2 regions of the Pseudomonas rustica genome follow, and region 1 is predicted to be linked to the other one. Evidence: predicted binding sites of a transcription regulator. Region 1 holds the regulator's gene; the other holds the start of a gene.

The links. The regulator sigma-54, encoded in region 1, starts transcription at its own class of promoters, with help from an activator protein. The targets are predictions, from matches to a motif close to ANTGGCATNNANNTTGCTNT.
Region 2: the regulator sigma-54 is predicted to act here: its motif matches at 2,155-2,174, upstream of flgB (flagellar basal body rod protein FlgB).

What each region holds. Positions count from the first base shown of each region.
Region 1 covers NZ_CP188200.1:4,610,011-4,614,602, reverse strand. Annotated here, with positions in the region: gene rapZ (RNase adapter RapZ) at 1-493, opposite strand, end outside; gene ptsN (PTS IIA-like nitrogen regulatory protein PtsN) at 496-960, opposite strand; gene hpf (ribosome hibernation-promoting factor, HPF/YfiA family) at 972-1,280, opposite strand; gene ACP3TY_RS21115 (RNA polymerase factor sigma-54) at 1,354-2,844, opposite strand; gene lptB (LPS export ABC transporter ATP-binding protein) at 3,031-3,756, opposite strand; gene lptA (lipopolysaccharide transport periplasmic protein LptA) at 3,756-4,301, opposite strand; gene lptC (LPS export ABC transporter periplasmic protein LptC) at 4,288-4,592, opposite strand, start outside.
Region 2 covers NZ_CP188200.1:903,840-908,431, forward strand. Annotated here, with positions in the region: gene flgA (flagellar basal body P-ring formation chaperone FlgA) at 1-1, opposite strand, end outside; gene ACP3TY_RS04310 (chemotaxis protein CheV) at 84-1,016, shown strand; gene cheR (protein-glutamate O-methyltransferase CheR) at 1,063-1,890, shown strand; gene flgB (flagellar basal body rod protein FlgB) at 2,215-2,622, shown strand; gene flgC (flagellar basal body rod protein FlgC) at 2,626-3,069, shown strand; gene flgD (flagellar hook assembly protein FlgD) at 3,085-3,813, shown strand; gene flgE (flagellar hook protein FlgE) at 3,845-4,592, shown strand, end outside.

The sequences.
Region 1 (4,592 bases):
TACCCGGCTCCGGCTGATTCAGCAGGCGCAGCTTGATGGTGTCGCGCAACTGGTACAGGTTCAGATTGGTGGTGTTGATCTTCAGATCAGCCAGGTCGGCGATCGGGCCGAGCAGGGCGGTTTCATCCTGAATCGCCTCGGCCAGCGAGCGGTTGGCATTGCTCAGAGGGTGGCGGCGGCGGGTTTCGGAAAAACGCTTGAGCAGGGTTTCTTCGTCAGCATCCAGATACAGAACATCGCACTGGATGTGCTTGGCGCGGGCATCTTCGAGCAGTTCCGGAAAACGCGTCAGATGGCTCGGCAAGTTGCGCGCATCGATCGACACGGCGACCAGCGGTTGCGCCAGTTCGGTGTGAATCAGCGCGCGTTCGGCCAGTTCCGGCAGTAAACCCGCCGGCAGGTTGTCGATGCAGTAATAACCGTTGTCCTCAAGGACATCCAGTGCGGTGCTTTTACCCGAGCCGGAACGGCCACTGACGATGATCAAACGCATGATTACTGCCCGTTTTGCTCGTCCAGTACGACCTGGTACAAGGCTTCGTTGCTCGGAGCGCTGCGCAACTTATCGCGCACATCCTTGCGATCCAGCATGCTGGCGATCTGGCGCAGCAATTCCAGGTGCGCATCGGTGGCGGCTTCCGGCACCAGCAGTACAAACAGCAGGTCAACCGGCGCGCCGTCGATAGCGTCGAAATCGATAGGGGCTTGAAGGTGCATCAACGCGCTGATTGGCGTTACACAACCTTTCAGGCGGCAATGGGGAATGGCGATGCCGTTGCCAAAACCGGTCGAACCGAGTTTTTCACGGGCAATCAGAGCCTCGAAGACATCTTGCATCTCCAGATCCGGCACTTCGCGGGCGATCAGGTTGGCAATTTGTTCGAGGGCTTTCTTTTTACTGCCGCCCGGCACGTTCACGAGGGAACGGCCGGGGGTCAGGATACTTTCAAGTCGGATCATGGAATGGGGGGTTATCGACCGGTTGCGCCCTGGAGGAGGCTCTGGGTCTTTTCCTTATGCTTTTTGAGTTGGCGATCCAGCTTGTCGGTCAGTGAGTCGATCGCAGCATACATATCAGTATCTTCTGCGTTGGCGACCACTTCGCTGCCGGGAATATGCAAGGTGGCTTCGATTTTCTGCTTCAGCTTTTCGACACACATCGTGACTTGCACGTTGGTGATCTTGTCGAAATGTCGCTCCAGTCGTTGGAGTTTTTCCTCGATGTAGGAACGCAGAGGTTGGGTCACTTCCAGTTGGTGTCCACTGATGTTGACTTGCATACAGCTTCTCCTTCGTTGCCAGTGCATAAAGCGGCAGGCCGGATAGCCTGCCACTGGAACGCTGTAACGTGGCTTACATCAACCGCTTGCGTTCGCTCGAAGGCGCGATCCCGAGGGATTCGCGGTACTTGGCGACGGTGCGGCGAGCCACCTGAATGCCTTGTGCCTCCAGTAAACCAGCGATCTTGCTGTCACTCAACGGCTTTTTCTGATTTTCCGCGGCAACCAGTTTTTTGATGATCGCTCGGATCGCCGTGGACGAGCATTCACCGCCTTCAGAGGTGCTGACGTGGCTGGAGAAAAAGTATTTCAGTTCATAAATACCGCGCGGGGTATGCATGAATTTCTGCGTGGTCACTCGGGAAATCGTTGATTCGTGCATGCCCACCGCTTCGGCGATGTCGTGCAGCACCAACGGCTTCATGGCTTCGTCGCCGTACTCCAGAAAACCGCGCTGATGCTCGACGATCTGGGTGGCAACTTTCATCAGGGTTTCGTTGCGGCTCTGCAGGCTCTTGATGAACCAGCGGGCTTCCTGCAACTGATTGCGCATGAAAGTGTTGTCGGCGCTGGTGTCGGCGCGACGCACAAAGCCGGCGTACTGCGCGTTGACGCGCAGGCGTGGCATCGATTCCTGATTCAGCTCGACCAGCCAGCGCTCGTTGTCCTTGCGCACGATGACGTCAGGGACGACATATTCGGCTTCGGTCGATTCGATCTGCGAGCCCGGACGCGGATTGAGGCTTTGTACCAGTTCGATGACCTGGCGCAGCTCGTCTTCCTTGAGCTTCATACGGCGCATCAACTGGCTGTAATCACGGCTGCCGAGCAAATCGATGTAATCGCTGACCAGACGTTTGGCTTCCGCCAGCCAAGGCGTCTTGGCCGACAGCTGACGCAATTGCAGCAGCAGGCATTCGCTGAGGTTGCGCGCGCCGATACCGGCCGGTTCAAATTGCTGGATGCGGTGCAGGACGGCTTCGATCTCGTCCAGTTCGATGTCCAGTTCCGGATCGAACGCCTCGAGAATTTCTTCGAGGGTTTCGTCCAGGTAGCCCTGATTGTTGATGCAATCGATCAGGGTCACGGCGATCAGGCGATCGGTGTCGGACATCGGTGCGAGGTTGAGTTGCCACAGCAAGTGGCTTTGCAGGCTTTCGCCGGCGGAGGTGCGGGTGGTGAAATCCCACTCGTCATCATCGCTGCTGGGCAGGCTGCTGGCGCTGGTCTGGTAAACGTCTTCCCAGGCAGTGTCGACCGGAAGCTCGTTGGGGATGCGTTCGTTCCATTCGCCGTCTTCGAGGTTATCGACGGTCGGTGCGGCTTCCTGATAGGAAGGTTCCTGGATCTCGGTGGGCTTCTGTTCGGCGTTGTCGGCCATGGGATCCGAGTTGTCGAAGTCGTCGCCTTCTTCCTGGCGTTCGAGCATCGGATTGGATTCCAGAGCCTCCTGGATTTCCTGTTGCAGATCCAGGGTCGACAATTGGAGCAGGCGGATGGCCTGTTGCAGCTGCGGTGTCATCGTCAGCTGCTGGCCCATTCTCAAGACTAGCGATGGTTTCATGGCAGGGGCTTAACACCTTATTCGCCGGCGCTATGCGCCATCCACTACAGGGCGCCGAAGCGCCAAACTTAAGCAAATTATATGCCTGAAACTGAAGTGTTTGCCTAGAGCGCTGTAACAATTAAGCGTATTAAATCCTGCTTGAATCGATACAGCACTCCGGCTGCGCACCGGGCACTGTGACGCTTACAGGCGGAACTCGTGACCCAGATACACTTCCTTGACCAGTTCGTTGGCCAGGATGGTTTCGGCGTCACCTTCGGCGATCAGTTGACCGTCGTTGACGATGTAAGCGGTTTCGCAGATATCCAGCGTCTCGCGGACGTTGTGGTCGGTGATCAGAACACCGATGCCCTTGGCCTTGAGGTGGTGGATGATCTGCTTGATGTCGCCGACCGAGATCGGGTCGACACCGGCGAACGGTTCGTCGAGCAGGATGAATTTTGGTGCGGTGGCCAGCGCGCGAGCGATTTCCACCCGGCGGCGTTCACCACCGGACAGGCTCATGCCGAGGTTGTCGCGGATGTGCGTGATGTGGAATTCCTGCAACAGGCTTTCCAGCTCTTTGCGGCGGCCGGCCTTGTCGAGTTCCTGACGGGTCTCGAGGATGGCCATGATGTTGTCGGCCACCGACAGTTTGCGGAAGATCGACGCTTCTTGCGGCAGATAGCCGATACCGGCCTTGGCACGACCGTGCATTGGCTGGTGGCTGACGTCCAGATCGTCGATCAGCACGCGGCCCTGATCGGCCTGTACCAAACCTACGATCATGTAGAAGCAGGTGGTTTTACCGGCACCGTTCGGGCCGAGCAAACCAACAATCTGGCCGCTGTCGATCGACAGGCTGACGTCACGCACGACCTGGCGGCTTTTATAGGCCTTGGCCAGGTGCTGAGCTTTCAGAGTTGCCATTACTGGGTCTTCTCGTCGGTTTTCTTCTTCGGCTGGATCACCATGTCGATACGCGGACGCGATTCGGTGACTTTGCTGCCGGTAGCGCGACCGGCGCTGGCCAGTTTCTTCACGGTGTCATAGACGATTTTCTCGCCCTGAGTCGTGTTGTTGTCCTTGTCGACGACCTTGGCCTTGTCGATCAGCACGACGCGGTTTTGCGCGGCGTGGTACTGAATCGTTACGCCCCAGCCCTGTACAGGCTTGGCGTCACCCTGGGTTTGCAATTGCTCGAAGTAGGCAAGGTTACCCACCGACGTCACTACGTCGATATCGCCAGCCGGCGTTCGGGTGATAGTCACCGTATTGCCTTTAACGATCATCGAACCCTGGGTGATGATCACATCACCTTTATAAGTGGCGATGCCGTTCTTGTCGTCCAGTTGGGCGTCGTCGGCCTGAATACGGATAGGTTGCTGCTGATCGTTCGGCAGAGCCCAGGCGCTCACGCTTCCCAGTGCTGCGCCCAGACTGAGCAAAATAGGGAGGGTTTTAACGAGCCTCATACTGTCCTCTTACGTTCGATAGCAGGTGTATCCTGCTTTCCTTCAGGTACGCTTTCATGCCAACGCCGGTTGATACACCGCCAGCGCCGTCGATTCTAACGGGTTGCTCGGTCTGCGCATATTGCTCCTGCGGGAACACGGTCATGCGCGTGGAAGTGACCAGCAGGTCGCGGTTTTGTTCGTCGGTGCGTTTGATGCGCACCGAATCAATCAGTTCTACCTGTGTGCCGGCCGCATTCACTTCGCCGTGCTCACTGGTCACGTGCCACGGAAACTCGGTTCCGCGATACA
Region 2 (4,592 bases), 2.6 Mb from region 1:
TACGAGTTAAAAAGCAAGCGCCGTGCCGTTTAGCAATGAATGTGCGTCGCAACAACACTTGGCGTTGAGGTAGGAGTCTGGGCATGGCTGGTGTAATGGATTCGGTAAACCAGCGCACGCAACTGGTGGGGCAGAATCGCCTGGAGCTGTTGTTGTTCCGTCTCGACGGTCAGCAGCTCTACGGAATCAACGTGTTCAAGGTGCGGGAAGTGCTGCAATGCCCGTCGCTGACGTTGATGCCCAAGTCCAGTCCTGTCGTGTGCGGGGTGGCAAATATCCGGGGGGCGACCATTCCGATCCTTGATCTGGCGATGGCGACCGGCTCCGGCGCGTTGAAAGACAAGAACAACCCGTTCGTGATCATCACGGAGTACAACACCAAGACCCAGGGTTTCCTGGTGCGCTCGGTGGAGCGCATCGTCAACATGAACTGGGAAGAGATTCATCCGCCGCCCAAGGGCACGGGTCGCGATCATTACCTGACCGCTGTGACTCGGGTGGACAATCAGTTAGTCGAAATCATCGACGTCGAGAAAGTGCTGGCGGAAGTTGCGCCGACGCCGGAAGCGATTTCGGTGGGCGTGGTCGATGTCGAGACCCAGACCAAAGCGTTGTCGCTGCGGGTGCTGACGGTCGATGACTCGTCGGTGGCGCGCAAGCAGGTGTCGCGTTGTCTGCAAACGGTCGGCGTCGAAGTGGTGGCGCTGAACGACGGCAAACAGGCGCTGGATTACCTGCGCAAACTGGTCGATGAGGGCAAGAAGCCGGAAGAAGAGTTCCTGATGATGATCTCCGACATCGAGATGCCGGAGATGGACGGATACACTTTGACGGCCGAGATCCGCAGCGACCCACGCATGCAAAAGCTTCATATCATCCTGCATACTTCGTTGTCCGGGGTATTCAATCAGGCGATGGTCAAGAAAGTCGGCGCCGATGACTTTCTGGCCAAATTCCGCCCTGATGACCTGGCATCCCGGGTAGTCGACCGGATCAAAGCAGCAGATATCAGCTAGGAGCGCTTTGCTCCTGGCGGTCAACACGATTTAAGAGGCGGCATCATTGTCTACGGGTAATTTGGATTTCGAACAGTTCCGGGTCTTCCTGGAAAAAGCCTGTGGCATTTTGCTCGGTGAAAACAAGCAGTACCTGGTCTCGAGCCGTCTCAACAAACTGATGGAACAGCAAGGCATCAAATCCCTGGGTGAGCTGGTGCAGCGTATCCAGACCCAGCCGCGCAGCGGTTTGCGCGAGCAGGTGGTCGATGCCATGACGACCAACGAAACCCTGTGGTTTCGTGACACCTATCCGTTTGAAGTCTTGAAGAAAAAAGTCCTGCCCGAAGCGATCAAGGCCAGCCCCAACCAGCGTCTGCGGATCTGGTCGGCGGCGTGCTCGTCGGGTCAGGAACCGTATTCGCTGTCGATGTCGATCGATGAGTTCGAACGCACTAACCTCGGTCAGTTGAAGATGGGCGTGCAGATTGTTGCCACCGATCTGTCCGGCCTGATGCTCAACAACTGCAAGACCGGCGAGTACGACAGCCTGGCCATTGGTCGTGGTTTGTCGCCGGAACGTCTGCAGCGTTACTTCGATCCGAAAGGCCCGGGGCGCTGGGTAATCAAGGCGCCGATCAAAAGCCGCGTCGAGTTCCGCTCGTTCAATCTGCTCGACAGCTACGCCGCGCTGGGCAGGTTCGACATCGTGTTCTGCCGCAACGTGTTGATCTACTTCTCTGCCGAAGTGAAGAAAGACATCCTGCTGCGCATCCACAGCACGCTGAAGCCGGGCGGTTATCTGTTCCTTGGCGCGTCGGAAGCGCTGAACGGTTTGCCGGATCATTACCAGATGGTGCAGTGCAGCCCGGGGATTATTTACCAGGCGAAATGAAGCATGTGCAGAAGAAGGGAGCCCTCAGGGGCTCCTTTTTTTTGCCGCATGCTTCACGTAGGAGCTGCCGAAGGCTGCGATCTTTTGATTTTGTTTTTTAAGATCAAGATCTAAAGATCGCAGCCTTCGGCAGCTCCTACAGGTGGAGGTGCTCGCAGGGCGAAGCGGCAGAAAAGCGGCATCTGGCGGAAACCGCTTGCCGCTTTTCTGGCATTGTCGCTTTGCCGACTGCCCGCAAAGCCCCGGTTTACGGGGTTTCTTCTGTTTGGCACGCGGCTTGCTAAAGCTCATGTACGAAAAACCGGTCACCTGAAGGTTCCCGACATGAGCATCAGCTTCGATAAAGCGCTCGGCATTCACGAAAAAGCATTGGGCTTCCGCGCCCAGCGTGCCGAAGTGCTGGCCAACAACATCGCCAACGCCGATACCCCGAACTACAAGGCGCGGGATCTGGACTTCTCGAAAGTGCTCGAAGCACAGACCCAGAAGAACGCCAACGGCACCATCGCCCTGAACATGACCAACAGCCGTCACATCGAAGCTGAAGGCCTGGGCAATGGCGACGAATCGCTGCTGTATCGCACGCCGATGCAACCTTCGATCGACCAGAACACCGTGGATGCGCAACTGGAACAGTCCAACTACGCGGAAAACGCCGTGGGCTTCCAGGCCAGCTTCACGCTGCTCAACAGCAAATTCAAAGGGCTGGTCTCAGCCCTGCGCGGAGAGTAATCCATGTCCCTGTCCAGCGTTTTCAACATTGCCGGCAGCGGCATGAGCGCACAAACCACGCGTCTGAACACCGTGGCGTCGAACATCGCCAACGCCGAAACCGTTTCGTCGAGCATCGACCAGACCTACCGCGCCCGTCACCCGGTGTTCGCCACCATGTTCCAGGGCGGCCAAAACGCTGGCAGTAACTCGCTGTTCCAGAGTCAGGACGCCGCGGGGCAGGGCGTGCAGGTACTCGGTGTGGTCGAAGACCAGAGCAACCTCGAAGCGCGTTACGAGCCGAACCATCCGGCGGCCGACGCCAAAGGCTACGTCTACTACCCGAACGTCAACGTGGTGGAAGAAATGGCTGACATGATTTCCGCGAGCCGTTCGTTCCAGACCAACGCCGAAATGATGAACACCGCCAAAACCATGATGCAGAAGGTACTGACCCTCGGTCAGTAATAAGGGGCGACTGCCATGAGCGTTACCGATACCACCAGCTCCCTCAGCATGAACGACATTCTGGCCAACTCGTCGAAGACGGCCAGCAGCAGCACCTCCGGCGGCATCGCTTCGGCGACCAACAGCGCCACCGGTGGCCAGGCGCTGGGCAAAGATGCGTTCCTGCAATTGCTGGTGACCCAGCTGAAAAACCAGAACCCGCTCGATCCGCAGGACAACAGTGCGTTCGTTGCACAGTTGGCGCAGTTCAGCAGTCTGGAAGGCATCACCACACTGAACAGCACCGTCAGCTCGCTGGCCGGCAACTACAACTCCTCGCAAGCCTTGCAGGCGTCGTCGCTGGTCGGTCGCAACGTGATCGTGCAGACCAACACCGCGCAGCTCGACGACCCAACCAAAGGCCTGACCGGTTCGGTCACCGTGCCTTCGTCGATCGCCGGCGGCACCGTCACCATCACCGATAAGGACGGCAAAGCTGTTCGCACCATCGACCTGGGCAGTCGCGCGGCCGGCGATGCCAGCTTCACTTGGGACGGCAAGGATTCTTCCGGCACCGTGGTGCCGGTCGGTACTTACACCTTCAAGGCCAGCGCACCGATCGATGGCGCCGCAACGGATCTGGCCACTTACCTGCCGGCCACGGTCAACAGCGTGACCATCAGCCAGACCGGCGGCGAGCTGATGCTCAACCTGGCCGGCAAGGGCAGCGTTGCCCTGTCCAAAGTACAAACCATTGGTATATAGAGCCGATTAACCCGGCACAAAGGAGTGGAATATGTCTTTCAATATCGGCCTTAGCGGTCTCTATGCAGCCAACAAACAACTGGACGTGACCGGCAACAACATCGCCAACGTTGCCACCGCCGGTTTCAAATCCTCGCGCGCAGAATTCGAAGACGTCTACTCGGCGACTCGTCTGGGCAGCGGCAGCAAAGTGATTGGTAACGGCGTGCGCCTGGCCAACGTTTCGCAGCAGTTCACCCAGGGTGACATCAGCAACACCGGTAACGTGCTCGACATGGGCATCAACGGTTCGGGCTTCTTCACCATGAGCAACAACGGTTCGGTGTCGTATACCCGTGCCGGTACGTTCAAGGTCGACAACGCCGGTTACATCACCAACACCGATTACACCTCGCGTCTGCAGGGTTACGGTGTGGATGCCAACGGCAAGATTCTCAACGGTGTGTTGACTGACCTGAAAATCGACACGTCGAACCTGGCACCGAAATCGACTTCGTCGGTGACCTCGACCATCAACCTGAACTCGTCGGCACCGGTGATCGTTGACACCGGCGCCAACGCGGTCAAGTTCGATCCATCGAAAGCCGAGACGTACACCAAGTCGTTCAGCACACCGATTTATGACACTCAGGGTAACTCCCACGTCATGGATCAGTATGTGGTGAAGACCAGCGATAACACCTGGAAGGTTTACACCCTGGTTGACGGCCGTAACCCGGACGCGACCGGCAGTGATCCAACCCTGACGGCGCCGACGGCTTCGACGTTGTCGTTCGACA